2 regions of the Pseudomonas sp. Sample_16 genome follow, and region 1 is predicted to be linked to the other one. Evidence: predicted binding sites of a transcription regulator. Region 1 holds the regulator's gene; the other holds the start of a gene.
What was found. The regulator sigma-54, encoded in region 1, starts transcription at its own class of promoters, with help from an activator protein. The targets are predictions, from matches to a motif close to ANTGGCATNNANNTTGCTNT.

Region 1 (21,193 bases):
CACTCAAACCCCTTGTACTGCTTGGCTTGCTGTTTGCCACAGAAGTCTCGGCCCACGGCCTGTGGACCGAACAACGTCGAGGCAACATCGAGGTCATTTACGGTCACGGCGCCGAAGACAATGCTTTCAAGGCACAGAAAATCAGCGGCGCCTGGGCTTATGACGGCCATGGAAAAATGATTCCGGTGACGGTACAGCGGCTGCCCGATCACGCACGCCTGCAACCACTTAAACCACCCGCCGTGATGGCGGTGGCGCTCGACAATGGCATGTGGTCGCAGACCAGCGACAAGAAATGGATCAACGAAGGCCGCAGCAAGGTACCGGGGGCGATCGAGGCGACCCAGACGTTCAAGTACAGCCTGGCGATTTATCAGCCGGGGGCGAAGTTGCCCAAACTTGATCAACTGAAATTGCTGATTCTGCCTGAGGTCGATCCGCTGACTGTAGGACCGGGCGGATCATTGCCGGTGCGAGTATTGCTGGATGGCAAACCGGCGGCGGGCGTGAAGTTGGTGGGGGACTATCGCAACGCACCGAATACCTTGAGCACCGAAACCGATGCACAGGGTCGGGCACAGGTGGTGGTGCGCAATGAAGGCTTGAACGTGATTTCGGCGCAGATGGAAGTGCCGGTAAAAGACAGCCCTGACGTGAACAGTCGCGGGCTGTTCAGCTCGCTGACGTTCCTAGGCGAGCCGCATCACGAGTAACCCATAAAACCTTGTAGGAGCGAAATGCTGTTCACTTAAGGACGAACACTGTACCCGTGGCGAGGGAGCTTGTCGGATCGCCGCACCGTCCCGCTGGGGCGCGAAGCGGCCCTAAAATGGACTGCTGCGCAGCCCAACGGGACGGTGCGGCGATCCGACAAGCTCCCTCGCCACGGGATGCTGACGTTCTCTTAAGTGAAGAGCGAGGCTTGCACGCGAAGGACGATGGCTCGGTATTCGTTTTTTACCGAGTCGTCCTTTTTCGCGGGCAAGCCTCGCTCCTACAGATTCCGGGCCGGTTTAGAGATCGCCTAAACCGTCGATCAGCGCCTGGTTCTGCTCTGGCGTACCGATGCTGATCCGCAGGAACTGCGCAATCCGCTCCTGCTTGAAGTGCCGAACGATCACGCCTTGCTCACGCAACTTCGCCGCAAGCCCTGCCGCATCGTGCTGCGGGTGACGGGCAAAAATGAAGTTGGCCGCCGATGGCAGCACCTCAAAACCCTTCTCCTCCAACTGCGCAACAACCTTCTGGCGATTCTCGATCACCAACCGGCACGTCCTGTCGAAATACTCGCGGTCCTCAAATGCGGCGGCGGCACCGACATTGGCCATGCGATCCAGCGGATAGGAGTTGAAACTGTTCTTGATCCGCTCCAGCGCCTCGATCAGGTCCGGATGGCCGACTGCCAGACCCACCCGCAGTCCCGCCAGGGAACGGGACTTGGACAGGGTCTGGGTCACCAGCAGGTTTGGATAACGGTCCACCAACGCAATCGCGGTATCGCCGCCGAAGTCGATGTACGCTTCGTCTACCACTACCACCGAATCCGGACTCGCCTGGAGAATCTGCTCGACCGCGTCCAGTGCCAGCAGGCAACCGGTCGGCGCGTTCGGGTTGGGGAAGATGATACCGCCGTTCGGTTTGGCATAGTCCGCCGGGTTGATCCGGAACTGTTCGTCCAGCGGTACGGCGTCGAACGTGATGCCGTACAACCCGCAGTAGACCGGGTAAAAGCTGTAGCTGATATCAGGGAACAGCAATGGCTGATCGTGTTGCAGCAGACCGTGGAAGATGTGCGCCAGCACTTCATCGGAACCGTTACCGAGAAACACCTGATTGCTCTGCACGCCGTAGTATTTGGCCACGGCATTCTTCAACAGATCGCTGTTGGGGTCCGGGTACAGGCGCAGGTTGTCGTTCAGCTCAGCCTGCATCGCTGCCAGGGCTTTGGGCGATGGACCGTACGGGTTTTCGTTGGTGTTGAGCTTCACCAGCTTCGCCAGTTTTGGCTGTTCGCCCGGCACGTAAGGCACCAGATTCTTGACGAACGGGCTCCAGAATTTACTCATCTCAGTTCCCCTTCTTGTCGTCAACGATGCGGTATTCGGCGCTACGGGCGTGCGCGGTCAGCGACTCGCCACGAGCCAGCACGGAAGCGGTTTTACCGAGTTCCGAAGCACCCTGTTCTGAGCAGAAGATGATCGACGAACGTTTCTGGAAGTCATACACACCCAGCGGCGACGAGAAGCGCGCAGTACCGGAAGTCGGCAGCACGTGGTTCGGGCCGGCGCAGTAATCGCCCAGCGCTTCGGACGTGTGACGGCCCATGAAAATCGCCCCGGCGTGACGAATCTGCGGCAACCAGGCTTGTGGATCGGCAACCGACAGCTCCAGGTGCTCCGGCGCGATACGGTTGGCCACTTCCATGGCTTGTTCCATGTCGCGCACCTTGATCAACGCACCACGGCCATTGATCGAGGTTTCGATGATCGTGGCGCGTTCCATGGTCGGCATCAGCTTGGCGATGCTGGCCGCGACCTTGTCGAGGAATTCGGCGTCCGGGCTGACCAGAATCGCCTGGGCGTCTTCGTCGTGCTCGGCCTGGGAGAACAGGTCCATGGCGATCCAGTCCGGATCGGTCTGACCGTCGCACACCACAAGAATTTCCGACGGACCGGCGATCATGTCGATACCGACCTGGCCGAACACGTGGCGCTTGGCGGTGGCGACGTAGATGTTGCCCGGGCCGACCACCTTGTCGACCTTCGGCACGCTTTCGGTGCCGTAGGCCAATGCCGCAACGGCTTGCGCACCGCCGATGGTGAAGACCCGGTCGACCCCGGCGATGCAGGCAGCGGCCAGCACCAGTTCGTTGATCTCACCACGCGGGGTTGGCACCACCATGACCACTTCGGTCACGCCGGCAACCTTGGCCGGAATGGCGTTCATCAGCACCGACGATGGGTAAGAAGCCTTGCCGCCCGGCACGTAGAGGCCAGCGCGATCCAGCGGCGTGACTTTCTGGCCCAGCACCGTGCCGTCGGCCTCGGTATAGCTCCAGGAGTCCTGTTTCTGCTTTTCGTGGTAGCTGCGCACACGGGCGGCAGCGACTTCGAGTGCTTCGCGCTGCGCCACGGAGATGCGGGTCAATGCCAGCTCCAGGCGCTCACGCGGCAGGATCAAGTCGGCCATGGACTGAACGTCCAAACCGTCGAACTGGCGGGTAAAGTCCACCAGCGCCGCGTCACCGCGCTCGCGCACAGCCTTGATGATGTCCAGCACTCGCTGATTGACCGAGTCGTCAGACACACTTTCCCAGCTCAGCAGATGATCCAGATGATGCGCGAAATCCGGGTCAGCAGCGTTGAGTCGGCGAATTGCAGTCGGTGCGGTCATAGCGAGAGCCTCATAGGAATGGCAAAAAACTCAGGCGCCCGAAGCTAACATTCGATCCGCTTGGGCACCTGAGAATTCTGGCTATGAGGCGGATAGACGGCGCGACTCAGCGTCGCGCAGGTGAATCAGCCGCGGTGTCGAGACTCCACTGCCTTGCGCAGGGTGTCGATCAACGCCTGGATACGGGCGTGCTGCATTTTCATCGAAGCTTTGTTGACGATCAGACGGGAGCTGATGGCCGCAATGAAATCCTGTGGCTCCAGGCCATTGGCCCGCAGCGTGTTGCCGGTGTCGACCACGTCGATGATCTTGTCGGCAAGACCGATCAGCGGTGCCAGTTCCATCGAACCGTACAGCTTGATGATGTCGACCTGGCGCCCCTGTTCGGCGTAGTAACGCTTGGCAACGTTAACGAACTTGGTGGCGATGCGCAGGCGGCCCTTGGGCTCGACCGCGCCGACCTTGCCAGCCGTCATCAACTTGCATTGGGCGATTTGCAGGTCCAGTGGCTCGTACAAGCCCTGGCCGCCGTATTCCATCAGCACGTCTTTACCGGCGACACCGAGGTCGGCGGCACCATGCTCGACATAGGTCGGCACGTCGGTGGCACGCACGATCAGCAGGCGTACATCTTCCTGGGTCGTGGGAATGATCAGCTTGCGGCTCTTGTCCGGATTCTCGGTCGGCACGATGCCCGCTTCAGCGAGAAGCGGCAGGGTGTCGTCAAGGATGCGGCCCTTGGACAGTGCGATGGTCAACATGGGAAACGTCAGTCCTTATCAAGGTACTCATGCCCGGTCGCAAACGGCGCCGGACACACATCGAGCCGGAAACCGGCTCGACTTCAACAATTCAACGGGCATGTCCTTATGCCCCTGCAGCAGGAACTAGCCCGGAACGCGACGGATCTTGGCGCCCAGCATCTGCAGTTTCTCTTCGATGCACTCGTAACCACGGTCGATGTGGTAGATGCGATCGATGAGGGTGTCGCCTTCGGCAATCAGTGCCGAGATCACCAGGCTGGCCGAAGCGCGCAGGTCGGTAGCCATGACTGGCGCGCCCTTGAGCTTTTCGGTACCGGTGACGATGGCGGTGTTGCCTTCGACCTGGATCTTGGCGCCCATGCGGTGCAGTTCGTAAACGTGCATGAAGCGGTTTTCGAAGATCGTCTCGATCACAGCACCGGTGCCTTCGGCAATGGCATTGAGGGAGATGAATTGTGCTTGCATGTCGGTCGGGAACGCCGGGTACGGAGCGGTCCGCACGTTGACGGCTTTTGGCCGCTTGCCGTGCATGTTCAGCTCGATCCAGTCTTCGCCGCAGGTGATTTCGGCACCCGCTTCGCGCAGTTTTTCCAGCACGGCTTCAAGGATGGTCGGATCAGTGTCCTTGACCTTCACGCGCCCGCCGGTCACGGCAGCAGCAACCAGGTAAGTACCGGTTTCGATACGGTCCGGCATCACCTTGTAAGTGGTGGTGTGCAGACGCTCGACGCCATCGATGGTGATGGTATCGGTACCGGCGCCGGAAACCTTGGCACCCATGGCATTCAGGAAGTTTGCCAGGTCGACGACTTCAGGCTCGCGCGCGGCGTTGGCCAGAACGCTGCGGCCCTTGGCCAGGGCGGCGGCCATCATGATGTTCTCGGTACCGGTCACGCTGACGGTATCGAAGAAGAAGTGCGCACCGCGCAGGCCGCCTTCAGGCGCCTTGGCCTTGATGTAGCCGCCTTCGACGTCGATGATCGCGCCCATGGCTTCAAGACCACGGATGTGCAGGTCAACCGGACGCGAGCCAATGGCGCAACCGCCAGGCAGGGCAACTTCGGCTTCGCCGAAACGGGCAACCATCGGTCCCAGTACCAGAATCGACGCACGCATGGTTTTAACCAGTTCGTACGGAGCGATCAGGGTCTTGATGGTGCGAGGGTCGATCTCGACTGCCAGCTTCTCGTCGATCACCGGCTCAATGCCCATGCGACCGAACAGCTCGATCATGGTGGTGATGTCGTGCAGGTGCGGCAGGTTGGCAACGGTGACCGGGCCATCGCACAGCAGCGTGGCAGCCAGGATCGGCAGGGCAGAGTTCTTTGCCCCGGAGATGCGGATTTCGCCGTCAAGACGAGCACCGCCAGTAATAATCAATTTATCCATAAGAATCTCGACGCCCTTGGGCTCAGGTGCGCTCGGCCCAGGCCGCGCTGCTGAAAAATTTCATAGTGACCGCATGGATGCTGCCATCGGTGATCCATGGGTTCAAATGGGCATAGATCTGCTGCTGACGCTTCACCGGGCTCAACGCCGCCAGTTCATCGCTAATCACGTTCAGCTGGAAATTGCAGCCTTCGCCCTCGACTTCAACCTTTGTTCCGGGCAGCTTTCCTTCAAGGAAGCTCTTCACTTCTACGGCCTGCATGCTCAACCTCAATCGGCGCCCTGTGCGCGCGGGTCGGACATCATACAAAAAAGCCCCGCGCCTGCGAACCCCGCGGAGCAGGACTCTGACGGGGGGCTTCTTTATAGATGCGGGTTAGGGATGCGCCAACAGCTCGGTCAGCTCGCTGACCTGAGCGATTTCACGCATGTCTTCCGGCATTGCGCGGATGCTCAGCGCCTTGCCGGCAGCCTGTGCGTCGCGCATGAAACACAGCAGCAACGACAAACCGACGCTGCTGGATTTTTCTACCGCCGAACAATCGACCACCACTGTCGCCGCCTTGCTGGCCTTGATCAGCGCCTGCCCCTGCTGACGCAAGGCCGGGCCGGTGCGGTAGTCCAGCACGCCGCTGAGCCGCAGCTCGCCGGCTTCGTCCATCCGGACTGCCGACTCACTCATTGAGTTTGCTTCTCGGACGATTGTTCGGCAGTTTCCTTGGCCTTGGCGACCTCCCCGGCCCAACCATTGATGGTCTTGTCCAGATCGTTGCCATTGCGCTGCATTGCATCGGCGAACTGATCGCGGAACAGCTTGCCGATGTTGATGCCGTTGATGATGACGTTACGCAGTTTCCATTCGCCATTGATTTTTTCGAGGGTGTAGGACACTGGGTAGATCGCACCGCTGCTGCCCTTGACCGTCATGCCGACACTGGTGCGGTCCCCGGACTCCTCCTTGGGAGCGTCAACGGTGATGCCCTGGTTGTTGTACTCCAGCAAGGCGTTGCCATAGAACTGGAACAGACCTTTCTTGAAGTTCTCTTCGAAGGTCTTCATCTGTGCAGGCGTGGCTTTGCGCGAGTACTTGACCGTCATGATGCTTTTGGAGATGCCCTCGGCATCGACAACAGGCCCGACAATCGTGTTCAGCGCGTTATAGAAGTCTTGCGGATCTTGCTTGTATTTCTCTTTGTTGGCGGCCAGGTCGGCCAGCATCCGATTGGTGGTGTCCTGGACAAGGTCATGCGCGGAAGGGGCCGCCACGGCGTTAGCCATCAACGGCACGGCCGCGAGCAATATCAACAGGCCACGTCGCAAGGTAGAGATCATTTACAAATTCCTCATTTGGGGTCTTTGCTAACGGTATTGAGCAGGAACTTACCGATCAGGTCCTCGAGCACCAGCGACGACTGCGTGTCATGGATGGTCCCGCCATCCTTGAGCAACGCTTCTTCCCCGCCCACGCTGATACCGATGTACTTCTCGCCCAACAGGCCAGCGGTCAGGATAGATGCAGTGGAATCAGCCGGCAGATTATCTACACGCTTTTCCAGCTGCATGGTCACCCGACCGGTGAAACTGTCGCGGTCCAGATCGATCGCTGTGACCTTGCCGATAGTGACACCGGCCATGGTCACTTTAGCTCTGACCGTCAAACCGGCGATATTGTCGAAATACGCATAAAGTTTATAGGTATCGGTGCTCGGGCTCGGGGACAGGCCACTGACCCGCAATGCCAGCAGCAACAAAGCCAGGATGCCAGCCAGCAAGAAAAGGCCGACACCGATTTCCAGGGTGCGGTTTTGCATCAGAAATCTCCAAACATCAAGGCGGTCAGAATAAAGTCCAGACCGAGGACTGCCAACGAGGCATAGACCACGGTCTTGGTAGTGGCACGACTGATCCCCTCGGAAGTGGGCTCGCAGTCATAGCCTTGGAATACGGCGATCCAGGTCACGACGAAGGCAAATACGATGCTTTTGATGATGCCGTTGAGCACATCGTCAGTGAAGGTCACACTGTTCTGCATGTTCGACCAGTAGGAGCCCTCGTAGACACCCAGCCAGTCGACAGCCACCCACGAACCACCCCAGATGCCCACCACGCTGAAAATCATCGCCAGCACCGGCAGGGAAATGAAGCCGGCCCACAGGCGCGGGGCAATGATGTACTTGAGCGGGTCGACACCGATCATTTCCAGGCTGGAAAGCTGTTCGGTGGATTTCATGTTGCCGATCTCGGCTGTCAGCGCCGATCCGGCTCGCCCGGCAAACAGCAACGCGGTCACGACCGGCCCCAGCTCACGCAAAAGCGTCAGCGCGACCATCTGCCCTACCGCCTGTTCCGAGCCGTAGCTGGACAGAATGTTGAAGCCTTGCAGCGCCAGCACCATACCGATGAACACCCCGGAGACCACAATGATCACCAGGGACATCACGCCTACCGAATGCAGTTGCTTGACCAGCAGACCGAAACCGCCGCCGATACCGCCGCGACCCAGCAGTGCGTGAAACAGAAACAGCGTCGAGCGCCCGAACACCGCCAGCACATCGATGCCGGCATGGCCGAACCGGCGCACTCGTTCTAAAAGTGAAATCTTGCGCATCAACGCTTCCCCAGAAGATCTGCGCGGTAATCCGTCGCTGGAAAGTGGTACGCGACCGGACCATCGGGTTCACCGGTCATGAATTGACGGATGCGCGGGTCGTCCGAGTTCATCAGTTCGTCCGGCGTGCCCTGCCCCAGCACCTGCCCGTCGCCCACTACATAGATGTAGTCGGCAATGCTCGCGGTTTCGGCCAGGTCGTGGGAAACCACGATACTGGTGATGCCCAAGGCATCATTGAGCAAGCGGATCAGGCGCACCAATACGCCCATGGCGATCGGGTCCTGGCCAACGAAGGGCTCGTCATACATGAGAATCTGGGGATCGAGCGCAATGGCCCGCGCCAGCGCGACACGACGCTTCATGCCGCCGGACAGTTCGTCGGGCATCAGGTCGATGGCACCGCGCAAACCTACGGCCTGCAATTTGAGCAGGACGATATCCCGGATCATTTCTTCCGGCAGCTCGGTGTGAACGCGCAGTGGAAAAGCCACGTTCTCGAATACATCGAGATCGGTAAACAGTGCGCCACTCTGGAACAGCACGCCCATGTGCTTGCGGGCATCGAACAGATCGCTGCGCGACAGCGTCGGCAGGTTCTGCCCATTGACCCAGACTTCGCCGCTATTGGGCCGCAATTGTGCGCCCATCAACCGCAACAGCGTAGTCTTGCCACACCCGGAAGGTCCCATGATGCCGGTGACCTTGCCGCGGGGAATACGGATATCGACGTTATTGAAAATGCTGCGCGCACCGCGCTTGAAGGTCAGTCCCTTCAGCTCGACCGCGTAGGCGTTATCGGCACTCATCTAAACTCCTTGCGATGCAGCCTCTCACTCGGACGCCTGACTTTCTGACGAAAGCACATGCCTCTCGGGCGGGCCGAACTGGCGGCGAACTATATCACTGCAATGGTCACGCGCCCAAGGCCAAAGCCGGGCCATATTCGGTCACATGCCCGCCATGACGCGTCATTTAGAGGGATTGAGTAACAAGGAATGACAATGCGCGACGAACTTGCGTGAGGGTTTCGATCATAACCGCTATAATCGCCGCCTTTTCATCAGGCTAAACGATTTCTGACATGAGCCAATCCAGCGACCTGATTCAATCCGCCCAACGCACCATTCGCCTCGAAGTGGAAGCCGTACAAGGCTTGCTGCCACAAATCGATGCGGATTTCGTACGCGCCTGCGAGATGATTCTGGCCAGCAAAGGCCGCGTAGTCGTGGTCGGCATGGGCAAGTCGGGGCACATCGGCAACAAGATCGCCGCCACCCTGGCCAGCACCGGCACCACGGCATTTTTTGTCCACCCCGCCGAAGCCAGCCATGGCGACATGGGCATGATCACCCGGGACGACATCATTCTCGCGCTGTCGAACTCCGGCTCGACCAATGAAATCGTCACCCTGCTGCCACTGATCAAGCGCCTGGGCATCCAGCTGATCAGCATGACCGGCAACCCTGACTCGCCGCTGGCCAAGGCCGCCGAGGTGAACCTGAATGTTCACGTCGAGCACGAAGCCTGCCCGCTGAACCTGGCGCCGACTTCATCGACGACCGCCGCACTGGTCATGGGCGATGCCCTGGCCGTTGCCTTGCTTGAAGCCCGCGGCTTTACCGCTGAAGATTTCGCGTTCTCGCACCCGGGCGGCGCCCTGGGCCGACGCCTGCTGCTGAAAGTGGACAACGTCATGCACGCCGGTCAGGAGCTCCCACAGGTCCAGCGCGGCACCCTGCTCAAGGATGCATTGATGGAAATGACCCGCAAGGGTCTGGGCATGACGGTGATCCTTGAAACCAATGGCAAACTGGCCGGGATCTTTACCGACGGTGATTTGCGCCGCACCCTGGACCGCAGCATCGACATCCATAGCGTCACGATCGATCAGGTCATGACCGCCCACGGCAAGACTGCCCGCGCCGAAATGCTCGCCGCCGAGGCCCTGAAAATCATGGAAGACCACAAGATCAACGCACTGGTCGTGGTTGACGACGAAGACCGTCCGGTCGGCGCCTTGAACATGCACGACTTGCTGCGCGCGGGGGTAATGTAATGAGTACCGACCTGTTGCAACGCGGCCAGGCAATCAAACTGGCGGTTTTCGACGTCGACGGCGTTCTCACCGACGGTCGCCTGTATTTCCTTGAAGATGGCAGTGAATTCAAGACATTCAATACGCTCGACGGGCAAGGCATCAAAATGCTGATGAACGCCGGCGTACAGACCGCCATCATCAGCGGCCGCAAGACCCCGGTGGTCGAACGTCGGGCAAAAAACCTCGGCATTCCTCATCTGTTCCAGGGGCGCGAAGACAAACTGGTGGTTCTCGACGGTCTTCTTGAGCAATTAGGCTTAAGCTATGAACAGGTCGCCTACCTCGGTGACGACCTGCCGGACCTGCCGGTGATTCGCCGCGTCGGTTTGGGCATGGCTGTGGCCAATGCCGCCAGCTTCGTGCGCGAGCACGCCCACGGCGTCACGATGGCCCGCGGTGGAGAAGGTGCCGCCCGTGAATTCTGCGAACTGATCCTGCGCGCCCAGGGCCGCCTCGATGCGGCCAACGCCGCGTACCTGTGAGCCAAACATGCTGAGCAAAAAAATACGCAACATACTGCTGTTCGGCTGCATCACGGCGATTTTCGCCGCGGTCGGCTATTGGAACATCAGCCCGGAACGCTTCCTCGACAAGCCGGTCGTGCAGGTCGATAACAGCGCAATTGATTACTACGCCATCAATGCCCATAGCGTGCAGTTCCTGCCCGATGGCAAGTTGCAGTATGAAATGACTTCGGACAAGGTCGAGCACCTGAAAGCGACTGAAGTAACGCTACTGACCAATCCGGACCTGAACATGTTCCGCGGCACGCAGTTTCCGTGGCATGTCCAGAGCGATAAGGGTGAAGTCAATCCAGACGGCACCGAGGTCGAACTGATCGACTCGGTACGCATCACCCGTTTCGATGAGAAAAACCGCAGAACCCTGATCACCACCACTCGTATGACGGTGTTCCCGCAGCAGCAATATGCGCAGACCGAGCAACCCGTTAGAATCGACGGCGCTGGCGGTGTATCGACTGGCAAGGGAATGAAAGCGTATTTGAAAGAAAGCAGGATACACCTGCTATCGAACGTAAGAGGACAGTATGAGGCTCGTTAAAACCCTCCCTATTTTGCTCAGTCTGAGCGCTGCACTGGGAAGCGTGAGCGCCTGGGCTCTGCCGGACGATCAACAGCAGCCTATTCGCATCCAGGCCGACGACGCCCAACTGGACGACAAGAACGGTATTGCCACCTACACGGGCGATGTCATCATCACCCAGGGTTCGATGAAGGTCACCGGCAACAAAGTGACCATGACCCGCGCTCCGAATGGCGACATCGACGTGGTGACATCGGTGGGCAACCTGGCCTACTTCGAGCAACTGCAGACCGCGGGCGACACCAAACCCGTGCAGGGCTACGGCGTAACCATCCAGTACCACGCCTCGCAAAATCGCGTGGTCCTGATCGACCGCGCCAAAGTCATCGACAAGGACAACAACGTCACCCAGGGCGAGAAAATCGTCTACGACACCCAGAAGAAACTGGCCAGCGCCGGTCGCGCCACGGGTAGCAAGGTGACCGAGTCGCGTCCGCGCGTCGACATGGTGATCCAGCCGAAAAAGAAAACCGACGAGCAAAAGGCCCAGTAATGGCAACTCTGAAAGCTCAGCATCTGGCCAAGAGCTACAAGAGCCGCCAGGTCGTGCGTGACGTCAGCCTGTCCATCGACAGCGGTCAGATCGTCGGCCTGCTTGGCCCCAACGGCGCCGGCAAGACCACCTGCTTCTACATGATCGTCGGCCTGGTACAGGCCGATCAGGGTCGCGTACTGATCGACGACCTGGACGTCAGCCACCAGCCGATGCATGGTCGTGCCAAGGCGGGTATCGGCTATCTGCCGCAGGAAGCGTCGATCTTCCGCAAACTCTCGGTCGCCGATAACATCATGGCGATTCTCGAGACCCGCAAGGAACTCGACAAGGCTGGCCGACGCAAGGAACTGGAAAGCCTGCTGCAGGAATTCCACATCAGCCACATCCGCGACAACCTCGGCATGAGCCTGTCCGGTGGTGAGCGTCGTCGCGTGGAAATCGCCCGGGCATTGGCCACCAACCCGAAATTCATTCTCCTCGACGAACCTTTCGCCGGCGTGGACCCGATTTCGGTAGGCGATATCAAGCAGATCATTCATCACCTCAAGGCCAAGGGCATTGGCGTGCTGATCACCGACCACAACGTCCGTGAAACACTGGATATCTGTGAAACCGCCTACATCGTCAACGATGGCCAACTGATCGCCGAAGGTGACTCCGACACCATCCTGGCCAACGATCTGGTCAAGGAAGTGTATCTGGGCCACGAGTTCCGCCTGTAAGCACTGAAGCTCATGGCGGTACAGTTCGCGACAAACAGTAAAAATCAACCAGTTTTTATTGTTACAGCGGTCTAGGCAAACACTTCAGTTTCAGGCATATAATTTGCTTATGTTTGGCGCTTCGGCGCCCTGTAGTGGATGGCGCATGTGCGCCGGCGAATAAGGTGTTAAGCCCCTGCCATGAAACCATCGCTAGTCTTGAGAATGGGCCAGCAGCTGACGATGACACCGCAGCTGCAACAGGCCATCCGCCTGCTCCAATTGTCGACCCTGGACCTGCAACAGGAAATCCAGGAGGCCCTGGAGTCCAATCCGATGCTCGAACGCCAGGAAGATGGTGAGGATTTCGACAATTCCGACCCTCTGGCCGACAACGTCGAACAGAAGCCCAACACCGAGATTCAGGAACCCTCGTATCAGGAAAGCGCCCCGACGGTGGACAACCTCGAGGAAGGCGACTGGAACGAGCGCATCCCCAACGAGCTGCCGGTCGACACCGCTTGGGAAGATGTCTACCAGACCAGCGCCAGCAGCCTGCCGAGCAACGATGACGACGAGTGGGATTTCACCACCCGCACCTCGGCCGGCGAGAGTCTGCAAAGCCATCTGTTGTGGCAACTGAACCTGGCGCCGATGTCCGACACCGATCGCCTGATTGCCGTGACCTTGATCGATTGCATCAACAATCAGGGCTATCTGGACGAGACGCTCGAGGAAATCCTGGAAGCGTTCGATCCGGAACTGGATATCGAGCTGGACGAAATCGAAGCCGTCCTGCACCGCATCCAGCAATTCGAGCCGGCCGGTATCGGCGCGCGCAACCTTGGCGAATGCCTGTTGCTGCAACTGCGCCAGTTGCCCGCCAAGACTCCGTGGCTGGCCGAAGCCAAGCGTCTGGTCACAGACTACATCGACCTGCTCGGCAGCCGTGACTACAGCCAGCTGATGCGCCGCATGAAGCTCAAGGAAGATGAGCTGCGCCAGGTGATCGAACTGGTCCAGAGCCTCAACCCGCGTCCGGGCTCGCAAATCGAGTCCACCGAGGCCGAGTATGTCGTCCCCGACGTCATCGTGCGCAAGGACAATGAGCGCTGGCTGGTAGAGCTCAATCAGGAGTCGGTACCACGGCTGCGGGTCAACGCCCAGTACGCCGGTTTTGTGCGCCGCGCCGACACCAGCGCCGACAACACCTTCATGCGCAATCAGTTGCAGGAGGCTCGCTGGTTCATCAAGAGCCTGCAAAGCCGCAACGAAACCCTGATGAAAGTTGCCACCCAGATCGTCGAGCATCAGCGCGGCTTTCTGGAGTACGGCGACGAAGCCATGAAACCGCTGGTGTTGCATGACATCGCCGAAGCGGTCGGCATGCACGAATCGACGATCTCCCGGGTGACCACGCAAAAATTCATGCATACCCCCCGGGGCATTTATGAGCTGAAATACTTTTTTTCCAGCCACGTCAGCACCTCCGAAGGCGGCGAATGCTCGTCTACGGCGATCCGCGCGATCATCAAAAAACTGGTTGCCGCGGAAAATCAGAAAAAGCCGTTGAGTGACAGCAAGATCGCTGGTTTACTGGAGGCACAAGGCATTCAGGTGGCTCGCCGCACCGTCGCCAAGTACCGCGAATCCCTCGGGATCGCGCCTTCGAGCGAACGCAAGCGGTTGATGTAGAGCCACGCCACAGCGTTCCAGTGGCAGATCATCGGGTCTGCCGCTTTATGCACTGGCAACGAAGGAGAAGCTGTATGCAAGTCAACATCAGTGGACACCAACTGGAAGTGACCGAACCTCTTCGCACCTACATCGGCGAAAAACTCGAACGACTGGAGCGACATTTCGACAAGATCACCAACGTGCAGGTCACGATGACAGTCGAAAAGCTTAAGCAGAAAATCGAAGCCACGTTGCATATTCCCGGCAATGAAGTGGTCGCCAACGCGGAGCATACCGATATGTACGCGGCGATCGACGCATTGACCGACAAGCTGGATAAACAACTCAAAAAGCATAAGGAAAAGACCCAGAGCCTCCTCCAGGGCGCGACCGGTCGTTAACACTCCCTACCCATGATCCGACTTGAAAGCATCCTGACCCCCGGCCGTTCCCTGGTGAACGTGCCGGGCGGCAGTAAAAAGAAAGCCCTCGAGCAAATTGCCAACCTCATCCATCGCGAAGTGCCGGATCTGGCCATGCAGGATGTCTTCGAGAGCCTGGTCGCCCGTGAAAAACTCGGTTCAACCGGTTTTGGCAACGGTATCGCCATCCCCCACTGTCGCCTCAAGGGCTGTCATTCACCCATCAGTGCCTTGATGCACCTTGATGCCCCTATCGATTTCGATGCCATCGACGGCGCACCGGTTGACCTGCTGTTCGTTCTGCTGGTCCCGGAAGCCGCTACCGATGCGCACCTGGAACTTTTACGCCAGATCGCCAGCATGCTCGACCGCAAGGAAGTGCGTGAAAAACTGCGCAGCGCGCCGAGCAATGAAGCCTTGTATCAGGTAGTCCTGGACGAGCAAAACGGTCATTAATCATGCGCTTGATCATCGTCAGCGGACGCTCCGGCTCAGGTAAAAGTACTGCCCTCGATGTGCTTGAGGACAATGGCTATTACTGCATCGACAACCTGCCTGCCGGGTTGCTGCCCGAGTTGGCCGAGCGCGCATTGATCCATACCGAACTGGTGCAACCACTGGTTGCCGTATCCATCGACGCGCGTAACTTGCCGAGTCACCTGTCGCGGTTCCCCGAACTGCTCGAAGAAGTCCGCAGCCGGCATATCCAGTGCGATGTCCTGTACCTGGATGCCGACGAAGAAACCTTGCTCAAACGCTTTTCCGAAACCCGTCGTCGCCACCCATTGAGCAGCGCCAATCGCTCGTTGGCCGAGGCCATCAGTGATGAAACCAGCCTGCTCGGGCCAATTGCCGACCTTGCCGATCTCAAGGTAAATACCACCAACCTGAACCTGTATCAGCTGCGCGATACGATCAAGCTGCGCCTGCTGAACCAGCCGGAACCCGGCACGGCATTCCTGGTGGAATCTTTCGGCTTCAAGCGCGGCATGCCGGTGGACGCCGATCTGGTGTTCGATGTGCGCTGCCTGCCCAACCCCTACTGGAAGCCGGAGCTGCGCGCGCAGTCCGGCCTTGATCAACCTGTGATCGAGTACCTGGCGGCGCAACCGGATGTCGAGGAGATGTTCCAGGACATTTCCACATACTTGCTCAAATGGCTACCGCGCTTTGCGGCCAGTAACCGCGCTTACGTCACGATTGCCATCGGTTGCACCGGCGGACATCACCGCTCCGTCTACCTGACCGAACGCTTGGGCAAGACCCTGCAGCAATCCCTGAAGAACGTCCAGGTTCGCCACCGCGACCTCAGCTAAAGGATTCACATCGCGATGCCTGCTCTGGAAATCGAAATCATCAACAAGCTGGGCCTGCACGCCCGGGCATCCGCAAAATTCGTTGGGGTCGCCGGTCAGTTCAAGGACTGTACGATCAGGGTAGGCCGCACGCCGCAAACCACCGTCGACGGAAAAAGCATCATGGCCATGATGATGCTGGCTGCCGGCAAAGGTACGAGGATCTACCTGAGTACGGAAGGCGAACAGGAGCAGGAAGCGTTGGACGCCTTGGTCGCACTGATCAACAACTACTTCGACGAAGGCGAGTAAGCGGCAAGCCTATCGTTGACCGACACTGCGAAATCGCGACCACGGTTGCTTCTGCCGAGTCAGGCCCATGAAAAAGGCGCGCCACCCAATGGGTGGCGCGCCTTTTTCATGGGCTGCTGAGGTTAGCTACCGGCGACTGTCATCCGCTCGATCAACACCGAACCGGTGCGAATGTTGCTGCGCAGCTCCAGGTCATTACCCACGGCAACGATCTGTTTGAACATGTCGCGCATGTTGCCGGCGATGGTCACTTCCTGGACCGCAAACTGGATCTCGCCGTTCTCGACCCAGTAGCCCGCCGCGCCGCGCGAATAATCGCCCGTCACCATGTTCAGGCCCTGGCCCATCAGCTCGGTGACCAACAAGCCACGCCCCATGCGTCGCAGCAAGGCAGCCTGATCTTCGTCGCCATGGGTGACGAACAGGTTGTGCACACCGCCGGCGTTCGCGGTGCTCGGCATGCCGAGCTTGCGGCCGGAATAGGTGCCGAGGATGTAGGAAACCAATTCGCCCTTTTCGACGAACGGCTTGGCGTAGGTTGCCAAGCCATCGCCATCGAACGCGGCACTGCCCATGGCGCGCATCAGGTGCGGTCGCTCATCGATCGTCAGCCATTGCGGGAACAACTTCTGGCCGAGGGTGCCCTCAAGGAACGACGATTTGCGATACAGGCTGCCGCCGGAAATCGCCGACAGGAAACTGCCGAACAAGCCACCGGCCAATTCTGCCGAAAACAGCACTGGCACTTCGCAGGTCGGCACCGGACGCGCACCCAGGCGGCTCGCCGCTCGCTGCGCGGCACGCTGGCCGATGCTGACAGGGTCGGCCAGCAAACTGCCCTGGCGATTCACGTCGTACCAGTAATCACGCTGCATCTGGCCATCGGCCTCGGCAATCATTACGCAGCTCAGGCTGTGGCGGGTCGACGCATAACCACCGACAAAACCGTGGCTGTTGCCATAGACCCGGCAACCCTGATGCGTGCTCAGGGTGGTGCCGTCGGCATTCTTGATCCGGCTATCGGCGGCAAACGCCGCAGCTTCGCAGGCCAGCGCCTGCTCGATGGCTTGTTCCGGGGTGATGTCCCATTGGTGGAACAGGTCGAAGTCCTCCACGTCACGCGCCATCAGAGCAGCATCTGCAAGGCCCGACGCTTCGTCTTCCGAGGTGTGTTTGGCAATGGCCAACGCCGCCGCGACGGTTTCGCGAATGGCATCCGGGCCACTCGCCGAAGTGCTGGCCGAGCCCTTGCGCTGGCCAACATACAAGGTGATGCCAAAACCCTGATCACGATTGAATTCAACGGTTTCGACTTCACGCTGGCGCACTGTGGTCGACAGGCCCTGCTCCAGGGACACTGCCACTTCACAGGCACTGGCACCCTGGCGCTTGGCTTCAGCGATGATCTGCTCGACTTGTTCCTGCAGTGCCGGCAACGCTTGTGGGCCGACGCTTTCAACTGCACTCATGCTGTTCTCCACTCAAATTCTGCTTTCGGTAACGGTCATCGAGCGACCGGGCCGGACAAGCGGCCCCCGACTGGTTATCATGGCGGCGTTTCTTTGCGGACGGCCACCATGGTTGATTCTTACGACGACTCCCTCGATACGGGAGAAAAAAGCAAATCCCAGGTTAAACGCGAGCTGCATGCTCTGGTTGACCTCGGCGAGCGCCTTACAACACTCAAGCCTGACTTGCTGGCAAAACTGCCATTGACCGACGCTTTGCGCCGGGCTCTGGCCGATGCGCCCAAGCACACCGCGAACATCGCGCGTAAACGGCATCTTCAGTTCATCGGCAAGCTGATGCGCGATCAGGACACTGACGCCATTCTGGTTCTGCTCGATCAACTCGATGCCTCCACTCGCCAGTACAACGAACGTTTCCATAACCTGGAGCGTTGGCGCGATCGCCTGATCGCCGGCGACGATGCCGTGCTGGAAAAATTCGTCGTCGACTACCCGGACGCGGACCGCCAGCAATTACGTTCCCTGATCCGACAGGCCCAGCACGAGGTTGCGCAAAACAAGCCTCCTGCTTCCAGCCGTAAAATCTTCAAGTACATCCGTGAGCTGGACGAGACTCAACGCGGTCTGCGCTGAATCTCTGACCGGGTGAGTCGCCAGGCGACTCACCCGAAGCTTCACGTCTTATGCGCCCGTGCCACCCACGGTGATCGCATCAATTTTCAGCGTTGGCTGGCCGACACCTACCGGCACCGACTGCCCATCCTTGCCGCACGTCCCCACTCCACTGTCCAGCGCCAGATCGTTGCCGACCATCGACACTTTACTCATGGCTTCCGGACCGTTGCCGATCAAGGTCGCGCCTTTGACCGGCGCAGTGATCTTGCCGTCCTCGATCAGGTACGCCTCGCTGGTGGAAAACACAAACTTGCCGCTGGTGATATCCACCTGCCCGCCGCCAAGGTTCGCGCAGTAGATGCCGCGTTTCACCGAAGCGATGATTTCCTGCGGATCGCTTTCGCCGGCGAGCATGTAGGTGTTGGTCATGCGCGGCATCGGCAAGTGCGCGTAGGATTCGCGGCGACCGTTACCGGTTCGGGCGACGCCCATCAGACGCGCGTTGAGCTTGTCCTGCATGTAGCCCTTGAGGACGCCGTTTTCGATCAGCGTGGTGCATTCGGTCGGCGTGCCCTCGTCGTCGACGTTCAAGGATCCGCGGCGCCCCGACAGGGTGCCATCATCGACAATGGTGCAAAGCTTGGACGCAACCATCTCGCCCATGCGCCCACTGTAGGCCGAGCTGCCCTTGCGGTTGAAATCGCCTTCCAGGCCGTGACCGACCGCTTCGTGCAGCAGCACGCCGGACCAACCGGAGCCGAGCACCACCGGCAGCGTACCGGCCGGCGCAGGGATGGCTTCGAGATTCACCAGCGCCTGACGCAGTGCCTCACGGGCATACCCCATGGCGCGGTCTTCAGCGAGGAAATAGCGGTAATCGGTACGACCACCGCCACCATGGCCGCCGCGCTCGCGTCGACCATTTTGCTCAACGATCACGCTGACGTTGAAACGCACCAGCGGCCGCACATCCGCCGCCAGACCACCATCGGTGGATGCCACCAGAATCCGCTCCCAGACCCCCGCCATGCTCACGGTCACTTGCTGGATACGCGGGTCGAGGGCACGGGTCGCGGCATCGATGCGCTTGAGCAGGTCGACTTTCTCGGCGCGGGTCAGCACTTCCAACGGATTGTCCGGAGCGTACAGCTGAGCGACATCTTGCGTGGTGAACGCTTGCACGGTGCCGTTCTGTCCCGCCCGGGAAATCGAACGGGCAGCACGGGCCGCCGCACCCAAGGCTTCCAGGGTGATCGCGTTGCTGTAGGCAAAACCGGTTTTCTCTCCCGATTGCGCCCGCACGCCAACCCCTTGGTCGAGGTTGAAACTGCCTTCCTTGACGATGCCGTCTTCCAGCGCCCAGGACTCGGATATCTGCCCCTGGAAATACAGGTCGGCGGCATCGATGCCCGGCCCGGCCAGGTCGCCGAGTACGCCTTGCAGGCTTTCGATTGTTACGCCGCCAGGCGCCAGGAGATGTTCACTGACTGAGGACAACAACTCGCTCATATGCTTTACGCCTTAAAATTCATCGTTCTGAGGCAGGTCGCTGGGCGCCCTGCGAGAAAAAGCGCCGATGACTGGACACCGGCATCCGCGCCCGGATGGACGCCTGTTCGCTGCTATCGCGTTCGGCCAGCAGCACGGCCTCGCCTTGATCCTGTTGCGCCAGCACCCGGCCCCACGGGTCGATGATGGCAGCATGGCCAAACGTTTCCCGCGGCCCCGGATGCGTCCCGCCCTGGGCGGCCGCGAGCACATAACACTGTGTCTCGATGGCCCGTGCGCGAATTAGCACATCCCAATGCGCCGCGCCGGTCACCGCGGTGAACGCCGATGGAGCGGTAATCAGCTCCGCGCCGGCTGCACGCAATTCGCTGTAGAGCTCCGGAAAGCGCAAGTCATAACAGACTGTCAGGCCAACCCGGCCAACCGGCGTGTCCGCCACCACAACGCCACTGCCATAAGCATAGTCATCGGATTCACGGTAACGGCCACGATTGTCGGCCACGTCGACGTCGAACAGGTGCAGTTTGTCGTAGCGCGCCACTGTTTCGCCTTGATCATCGACCAGCAGCGAGCAGGCATGCACCTTGGCCGTCGGTTGATCCACCGGCGGCAACGGCAAAGTGCCGGCCACTATCCATAACTTGAGGTCACGTGCGGTCTGTTTCAACCATGGCAGGATCGGGCCTTCGCCCAAGGCCTCGGCGCGGCCGATGTCGGCAATGTCGCGGCGCCCCATGGCAGCGAAGTTTTCCGGCAGCACGGCAAGCACAGCCCCAGCCTTCGCAGCCTGTTCGAGCAGGCGTCGGGCCTGGACCAGATTGGCCAGCACATCGCTCTGGCTGACCATTTGAATCACCGCTACAGACATGGCGCACTCCTGGAAACGTATGCGGCCATGCTACTCCATAGATTTGCCGAGCGCCTTTTCAAAAAAGAAACTCAAAACGGCTTGTCGAAGGTGATTTTCGGTTCTTTCCACGGCCCCTTGACGGTGTACTTCACACTGGCGAAGCGAGCCACGCGGTCTCCGATCAGCTTGTCGATCAGAAACAGCGCACCACCGATGGCCGGTGCTCCGACGATCAGCGCGGCAATCGGCAGGTTGTTGGTCACCGGCAAGGTCACCAGCAGTTTCGCATCGATCTGATCGGCGACCATGTTCAAAGTGCCATCAAGCTCGATGGTGCTCGACGGGCCGGTCAGGCGGATCGGTTCACGCGTGACGTACACGCCGTTGTTTGCCTCCAGCAAGCCTTTGACCCGGTCATAGCTCAAGCCTTTGCCGAACAGGTCGGAGAAGTCCAGACGCAAGCGGCGACCAATGGAATTGAAGTTGAG
Region 2 (8,037 bases), on a different contig from region 1:
CAGCAAACCCAGGTTGCGCGGCTGGGTCGATCCAGATATTGCGCCAGATAACCGGCAAACGCGCTGCGGGGAATTGCCCGCGCGCCAAGGCTGTGCAGATGATCGGTCGGCATCTGGCAGTCGATCAAGACAAAGCCGGAGTCTTTCAGATGTCGCACCAATGTGGCAAAACCAAATTTGGAGGCGTTGTCGGCGCGGCTGAACATCGATTCGCCGAAAAACATCTGGCCCATCGCCAAACCGTACAATCCGCCAACCAGTTCTTGCTGGTCCCAGACTTCCACCGAGTGGGCGAACCCGCGACGGTGCAGTTCAATGTAGGCGTCCTGCATGGCATCGGTAATCCAGGTGCCATCGGCGTATTCCCTGGGGGCGGCGCACGCCCGGATAACGGCGGCGAAATCCCGATCGAAGGTCACCTGATAGCGTTGTTGGCGCAGCAATTTGCCAAGGCTGCGGGATACGTGCAGTTCGTCGGGAAATAAAACTGTGCGTGGGTCGGGTGACCACCAGAGGATCGGTTGGCCTTCCGAGAACCATGGGAAACAGCCGTGACGATATGCCTGGATCAGCCGGTCGGCAGACAGGTCGCCACCGGCCGCCAGCAACCCGTTGGGGTCACGCATGGCCTTTTCCAGTGGCGGGAAAGTCAGGGTGTTGCGTTGTAACCAAGTCAGCATGGCGTTCGGGCTTGCAGAAGGGGAGGGCGGTGGCGGGCTCTCGGCCCGCCGTGAAGTGTGCCGTTAAACGACGGGAATGTCGTCGAGGTATTTTTCCGCGTCCAGTGCAGCCATGCAGCCAGCCCCTGCGGAAGTCACGGCCTGGCGATAGACGTGGTCGGCCACGTCACCAGCGGCAAACACGCCCGCAATGGCGGTCGCCGTGGCATCGCCATCACTGCCACCCTTGACCAGCAGGTAACCGTCGCGCATTTCCAGTTGGCCGACGAACAGGTCGGTATTGGGTTTGTGGCCGATGGCGATGAACACCCCGGCCACTGCCAGTTCCTTGAGTTCACCCGTATGGCTATCGCGCAGGCGGGCGCCGGTCACGCCAGTGGCGTCACCCAGTACCTCATCGAGGTTCTGGTTCCAGTGCAGGCGAATATTGCCGTTGGCAGCTTTCTCGAAGAGTTTGTCCTGGAGGATTTTCTCAGAACGCAACTTGTCCCGCCGGTGTATCAGATGAACTTCCTTGGCAATGTTCGACAAGTACAGTGCTTCTTCAACGGCGGTATTGCCGCCACCAATGACCGCGACCACTTGATTGCGATAGAAGAACCCGTCGCAGGTCGCGCAGGCGGAAACGCCTTTGCCGGCAAACGTTTCTTCCGACGCCAACCCCAGGTATTGCGCGGAAGCGCCGGTGGCAATAATCAGCGCGTCACACGTGTAGGTGCCGCTGTCGCCAATCAGTTCGAACGGGCGCTGTTGCAACTTGGCAGTATGGATGTGGTCGTACACGATCTCTGTGGCAAAGCGCTCGGCGTGTTTTTGCATGCGGTCCATCAACACCGGGCCGGTGAGGCCTTCGACATCGCCTGGCCAGTTATCGACTTCCACGGTGGTAGTGAGCTGGCCACCGGCCTGTATGCCGGTAATGACAACGGGTTTGAGGTTGGCGCGGGCGGCATACACGGCTGCGCTGTAACCGGCGGGGCCGGAACCCAGGATGATCAGGCGGTGATGCTTCGCTTCGCTCATAAAAACACCTCATAAGCCTTTGTCACAAAAGACAATGCATGCTCAAATTGAGTCGCACGTGATGTGCTGTTGACTATGCTACACCCTAGGATCACAAGCATGGCATCAAGCGTACAAACCCGTACAATGCCTGGCTGTAACAGCGTTTGTAACAAAATAAGCAGGACGTTTCGTGTTTATAAAAACCGGAACGCAGTGTTAAAAGTAGTCTGAGTTATGGCTGTCAACTTTTTTACCTGCCTGGATTGGGCAGTTTTTAATAGTCAATCAACAGATGGACGCGCCTTGGGCGCAGGAATAGTAGCGTTTTGAAGAAATCCACCGAAGCACCCAAAACAGTCGTGCCGCTCTGGCGTCAGCAATTGCACTACCGCCTCAAGGAAGGTGCATTGATCGCCATTGGCGCGTTGTGCCTGTTTCTGATGATGGCCTTGCTGACCTACGGCAAGGACGATCCGGGCTGGAGCCATAACAGCAAGATCGACGATGTGCAGAATTTCGGTGGTCCGGCGGGCTCCTACAGCGCCGATATCCTGTTCATGGTGCTCGGTTACTTCGCCTACATCTTCCCCCTGTTGCTGGCGATCAAGGCCTACCAGATCTTCCGCCAACGTCACGAGCCGTGGCAGTGGAGCGGCTGGCTGTTCTCCTGGCGCCTGATCGGGCTGGTATTTCTGGTGTTGTCCGGTGCTGCGCTTGCCCATATCCATTTCCACGCGGCGACCGGTCTGCCGGCCGGTGCTGGCGGTGCGCTGGGCGAAAGCCTGGGTGATCTGGCGAAAAACGCCTTGAACATTCAGGGCAGCACGCTGCTGTTCATTGCCCTGTTCCTGTTCGGCCTGACCGTTTTCACCGATTTGTCGTGGTTCAAGGTGATGGACGTCACCGGCAAGATCACGCTCGACCTCTTCGAGCTGTTCCAGGGCGCAGCCAACCGCTGGTGGGCGGCCCGTACCGAGCGCAAGCAACTGGTGGCGCAATTGCGTGAAGTCGACGACCGCGTGCACGACGTGGTCGCGCCAACCGTCACCGATAAACGCGAACAGGCCAAGGTCAAGGAGCGCTTGATCGAGCGTGAGCAAGCCCTGAGCAAGCACATGTCCGAGCGTGAGAAACAGGTGCCGCCGGTGATTGCGCCGGCGCCGGTCAAGCCACCAGCCCCGAGCAAGCGCGTCGAGAAAGAGAAACAGGCGCCGCTGTTCGTCGACAGTGCGGTGGAAGGCACCTTGCCGCCGATTTCGATTCTTGATCCCGCGGAAAAGAAACAACTCAATTATTCGCCGGAATCCCTGGCCGCGGTCGGTCATTTGCTGGAAATCAAGCTCAAGGAATTCGGCGTCGAAGTCACTGTGGATTCGATCCACCCAGGGCCGGTGATCACCCGTTACGAAATTCAGCCGGCGGCCGGGGTCAAGGTCAGCCGCATCGCCAACCTGGCAAAGGACCTGGCACGTTCCCTGGCCGTGACCAGCGTGCGGGTGGTGGAAGTGATTCCGGGCAAGACCACGGTCGGTATCGAGATTCCCAACGAAGACCGGCAGATCGTGCGCTTCTCCGAAGTGCTGTCGACTCCCGAGTACGACAACTTCAAATCGCCGGTCACACTGGCACTGGGTCATGACATCGGCGGCAAGCCGGTCATCACTGACCTGGCGAAGATGCCGCACCTGCTGGTGGCCGGTACCACCGGTTCCGGTAAGTCGGTGGGTGTGAACGCGATGATCCTGTCGATTCTGTTCAAGTCCGGCCCGGAAGACGCCAAACTGATCATGATCGACCCGAAAATGCTCGAACTGTCGATCTACGAGGGCATTCCGCACCTGCTGTGTCCGGTGGTCACCGACATGAAGGACGCCGCGAACGCCCTGCGCTGGAGCGTTGCCGAGATGGAGCGACGCTACAAACTGATGGCGAAAATGGGCGTGCGCAACCTGTCTGGCTTCAATGCCAAGGTCAAGGAAGCCCAGGACGCTGGCGAGCCGTTGAGCGATCCGCTGTACAAGCGCGAAAGCATCCATGATGAAGCGCCGCTGCTGCAAAAGCTGCCGACCATCGTGGTGGTGGTCGACGAATTCGCCGACATGATGATGATCGTCGGCAAGAAGGTGGAAGAACTGATCGCGCGTATCGCCCAGAAGGCGCGTGCTGCCGGCATCCACCTGATCCTCGCGACCCAGCGTCCGTCGGTTGACGTGATCACCGGCCTGATCAAGGCCAACATTCCGACCCGTATGGCGTTCCAGGTGTCGAGCAAGATCGACTCCCGGACCATCATCGACCAGGGCGGCGCCGAACAATTGCTGGGGCACGGTGACATGCTCTACATGCCGCCGGGTACCAGTCTGCCGATCCGTGTCCACGGGGCCTTTGTGTCCGACGATGAGGTTCATCGCGTGGTCGAGGCCTGGAAGCTGCGTGGCGCGCCGGAGTACAACGACGACATCCTCAACGGTGTCGAAGAGGCCGGCAGTGGCTTTGAGGGCAGCAGCGGTGGTGGCGACGGTGATGATCCCGAGGCCGATGCGTTATATGACGAAGCGGTGCAGTTCGTTCTGGAAAGCCGCCGTGCCTCCATTTCCGCGGTTCAGCGTAAACTGAAAATCGGCTACAACCGCGCAGCGCGCATGATCGAAGCCATGGAAATGGCCGGTGTCGTGACGTCCATGAATACCAACGGTTCGCGTGAAGTCCTGGCCCCTGGCCCGGTACGCGACTGATCCGAGATTGAAAAGGGGCGGCGTCCCGAGGCGCCGCCCGCACTCCCACGAATGTTATGAGGACTCCCATGCGTCTGATCCGCATGCTGTTGCTACCGGTACTGGCCTTGACCACGCTGCAGGCTCACGCCGATGACAAGGACGTGGCGCGCCTGACTCAATTGCTGGAAAAATCCCAGACCCTGACCGCACGTTTCTCCCAGCTGACCCTCGATGGCAGCGGCACCCAGTTGCAGGAAACCGCAGGTCAAATGTCCCTGCAACGCCCGGGCCTGTTCTACTGGCACACCGACGCGCCGCAAGAACAGTTGATGGTTTCCGATGGCAAGAAGGTCACCCTTTGGGACCCGGACCTGGAGCAGGTCACCATCAAGAACCTCGATCAGCGACTGACTCAGACCCCGGCGTTGCTGTTGTCCGGTGACGTGTCGAAGATCAGCCAGAGCTTTGACATCAGCGCCAAGGAAGCCGGCGGGGTGATTGACTTCACCCTGAAGCCGAAAACCAAGGACACGCTGTTCGACAACCTGCGTTTGTCGTTCCGCAACGGCTTGGTCAATGACATGCAACTGATCGACAGCGTCGGCCAGCGCACCAATATCCTGTTTACCGGTGTGAAGGCCAACGAGCCGATCCCGGCTTCGAAATTCAAGTTCGACATCCCTAAAGGGGCGGACGTGATCCAGGAGTAAGACGCATAACTTGTGGGAGCGGGCTTGTGTGGCGAGGGAGCTTGCTCCCGCTGGACTGCGCAGCAGTCCCATTTTGGGGGTGTTTCGCGCCCCAGCGGGAGCAAGCTCCCTCGCCACAGGATTTCGCCAGACTTGAGAACTACGTAATAAAAAGCGAGGTTTTAACAGTACGTGATGGACCTGTTTCGCAGTGCCCCGATCGCTCAGCCCTTGGCCGCCCGTTTACGTGCGACCAACCTGGATGAGTACGTCGGTCAGGAACACGTGCTCGCTCGCGGCAAGCCTTTGCGCGAAGCCCTGGAGCAGGGTGCCCTGCACTCGATGATTTTCTGGGGGCCGCCAGGGGTCGGTAAAACCACGCTGGCGCGGTTGCTGGCGGAAGTCTCGGAGGCGCACTTCGAAACGGTGTCGGCCGTGCTGGCCGGGGTCAAGGAAATCCGTCAGGCGGTGGAAATCGCCAAGCAGCAGGCCGCGCAGTACGGCCGCCGCACGATTCTGTTCGTTGACGAAGTGCACCGTTTCAACAAGTCCCAGCAGGATGCGTTCCTGCCGTACGTCGAAGACGGCACGTTGATTTTCATCGGTGCAACCACCGAAAACCCTTCGTTCGAACTCAATAACGCATTGCTTTCGCGCGCGCGCGTCTATGTGCTGAAAAGCCTCGACGAAACCGCGCTGCGCAAATTGGTGCACCGCGCACTGACCGAAGAACGGGGCCTGGGCAAGCGCAACCTGACCCTCAGTGATGAAGGCTTCCAGATGTTGTTGTCGGCCGCTGACGGCGATGGCCGGCGTCTGCTCAATCTGCTGGAAAACGCCTCCGACCTGGCAGAAGACAACAGCGAAATCGGCACCGATCTGCTGCAAAGCCTGCTCGGCGACACACGTCGGCGCTTCGACAAGGGCGGTGAAGCGTTCTACGACCAGATCTCCGCGCTGCATAAGTCGGTGCGCGGCTCCAATCCCGACGGCGCCTTGTATTGGTTCGCGCGCATGATCGACGGCGGTTGCGATCCGTTGTACCTGGCCCGGCGCGTGGTGCGCATGGCCAGCGAAGACATCGGCAATGCCGACCCGCGCGCGTTGAGCCTGTGCCTGGCGGCGTGGGAAGTGCAGGAGCGGCTTGGCAGTCCCGAAGGTGAATTGGCGGTGGCCCAGGCCATCACTTATCTGGCCTGCGCGCCTAAGAGCAACGCGGTGTACATGGGTTTCAAGAGCGCATTGCGCGCGGCTGCCGAACACGGCTCGCTGGAAGTGCCGCTGCACCTGCGCAACGCGCCGACCAAACTGATGAAGCAATTGGGCTACGGCGACGAGTACCGTTATGCCCACGACGAACCCGATGCCTACGCCGCCGGGGAAGACTATTTCCCGGAAGAACTCGACCCTATTCCGTTCTATCAGCCGGTGCCCCGGGGCCTTGAGCTGAAAATCGGCGAAAAGCTCAGTCATCTGGCGAAACTCGACCGTTTAAGCCCCAGGCAGCGGAGAAAATAGTGGTCCCATTGATAATCGCGGTTTCCGTCGGCGGGATCGCCGGCACGCTGTTGCGCTTCGCTACGGGTAACTGGATCAACGCTAATTGGCCGCGGCACTTCTATACCGCGACGCTGGCCGTTAATATCGTGGGCTGTTTGCTGATCGGCGTTCTATACGGTCTGTTTTTGATTCGCCCGGAGGTGCCCATCGAGGTGCGTGCCGGGTTGATCGTCGGCTTCCTCGGAGGGCTGACGACTTTTTCATCCTTTTCACTGGATACGGTGCGCTTGCTGGAAAGCGGGCAAGTGCCGCTGGCCCTGGGCTATGCGGCCATCAGCGTATTCGGCGGGCTGCTCGCCACCTGGGCCGGCCTGTCCTTGACCAAACTTTGATAACGAGAGACCGACATGCTCGATTCCAAACTGTTACGTAGCAACCTTCAGGACGTAGCGGACCGCCTGGCTTCCCGTGGCTATGCCCTGGATGTCGCGCGCATCGAAGCGCTGGAAGAACAGCGCAAGACCGTCCAGACCCGCACCGAAGCACTGCAGGCCGAACGTAACGCGCGCTCCAAATCCATCGGTCAGGCCAAGCAGCGCGGCGAAGACATCGCGCCGCTGATGGCGGACGTCGAGCGCATGGCGGGTGAATTGAGCGCCGGCAAAGTCGAACTGGACTCGATCCAGACCGAATTGGACTCGATCCTGCTGGGTATCCCCAACCTGCCGCACGAATCGGTGCCGGTCGGTGAAGATGAAGACGGCAACGTCGAAGTACGCCGTTGGGGCACCCCGACTGCCTTCGATTTCCCGGTTCAGGACCATGTAGCACTGGGCGAGAAGTTCGGCTGGCTGGACTTCGAAACCGCCGCCAAGCTGTCCGGCGCTCGTTTCGCCCTGCTGCGTGGCCCGATTGCCCGTCTGCATCGCGCCCTGGCGCAGTTCATGATCAACCTGCACGTCACCGAGCACGGTTACGAAGAGGCTTACACGCCTTATCTGGTCCAGGCTCCGGCGCTGCAAGGCACCGGCCAGTTGCCGAAATTCGAAGAGGACCTGTTCAAGATCGCTCGCGAAGGCGAAGCCGATCTGTACTTGATCCCTACCGCTGAAGTGTCGCTGACCAACATCGTTGCCGGTGAGATCGTCGACGCCAAGCAACTGCCGATCAAATTCGTCGCCCACACACCTTGCTTCCGCAGTGAAGCCGGTGCGTCGGGCCGTGACACTCGCGGCATGATCCGCCAGCACCAGTTCGACAAGGTTGAAATGGTGCAGATCGTCGAGCCGTCGAAGTCGATGGAAGCGCTGGAAGGCCTGACCGCCAACGCTGAAAAAGTCCTGCAACTGCTCGAACTGCCTTACCGCACCCTGGCGCTGTGTACCGGCGACATGGGCTTCAGCGCGGTCAAGACTTACGACCTGGAAGTGTGGATCCCGAGCCAGG

Region 2: D8U69_RS18495 (DNA translocase FtsK) is a predicted target of sigma-54. The motif match lies at 1,754-1,773, and genes of this name have one in related genera.

The regions. Positions count from the first base shown of each region.
Region 1 covers NZ_RCOB01000168.1:113,471-134,663, forward strand. The annotation lists gene D8U69_RS21985 (DUF4198 domain-containing protein) at 1-713, shown strand, start outside; gene hisC (histidinol-phosphate transaminase) at 1,014-2,066, opposite strand; gene hisD (histidinol dehydrogenase) at 2,068-3,393, opposite strand; gene hisG (ATP phosphoribosyltransferase) at 3,519-4,154, opposite strand; gene murA (UDP-N-acetylglucosamine 1-carboxyvinyltransferase) at 4,281-5,546, opposite strand; gene D8U69_RS22010 (BolA family protein) at 5,569-5,808, opposite strand; gene D8U69_RS22015 (STAS domain-containing protein) at 5,923-6,228, opposite strand; gene D8U69_RS22020 (ABC transporter substrate-binding protein) at 6,225-6,878, opposite strand; gene mlaD (outer membrane lipid asymmetry maintenance protein MlaD) at 6,890-7,357, opposite strand; gene mlaE (lipid asymmetry maintenance ABC transporter permease subunit MlaE) at 7,357-8,154, opposite strand; gene D8U69_RS22035 (ATP-binding cassette domain-containing protein) at 8,154-8,963, opposite strand; gene D8U69_RS22040 (KpsF/GutQ family sugar-phosphate isomerase) at 9,239-10,213, shown strand; gene D8U69_RS22045 (HAD family hydrolase) at 10,213-10,737, shown strand; gene lptC (LPS export ABC transporter periplasmic protein LptC) at 10,745-11,317, shown strand; gene lptA (lipopolysaccharide transport periplasmic protein LptA) at 11,304-11,852, shown strand; gene lptB (LPS export ABC transporter ATP-binding protein) at 11,852-12,577, shown strand; gene D8U69_RS22065 (RNA polymerase factor sigma-54) at 12,758-14,251, shown strand; gene raiA (ribosome-associated translation inhibitor RaiA) at 14,326-14,634, shown strand; gene ptsN (PTS IIA-like nitrogen regulatory protein PtsN) at 14,647-15,111, shown strand; gene rapZ (RNase adapter RapZ) at 15,114-15,971, shown strand; gene D8U69_RS22085 (HPr family phosphocarrier protein) at 15,987-16,262, shown strand; gene pmbA (metalloprotease PmbA) at 16,385-17,731, opposite strand; gene yjgA (ribosome biogenesis factor YjgA) at 17,840-18,364, shown strand; gene tldD (metalloprotease TldD) at 18,413-19,855, opposite strand; gene D8U69_RS22105 (carbon-nitrogen hydrolase family protein) at 19,875-20,723, opposite strand; gene D8U69_RS22110 (YhdP family protein) at 20,795-21,193, opposite strand, start outside.
Region 2 covers NZ_RCOB01000137.1:855-8,891, forward strand. The annotation lists gene aat (leucyl/phenylalanyl-tRNA--protein transferase) at 1-680, opposite strand, end outside; gene trxB (thioredoxin-disulfide reductase) at 744-1,703, opposite strand; gene D8U69_RS18495 (DNA translocase FtsK) at 2,012-4,420, shown strand; gene lolA (outer membrane lipoprotein chaperone LolA) at 4,489-5,112, shown strand; gene D8U69_RS18505 (replication-associated recombination protein A) at 5,287-6,609, shown strand; gene crcB (fluoride efflux transporter CrcB) at 6,609-6,983, shown strand; gene serS (serine--tRNA ligase) at 6,999-8,037, shown strand, end outside.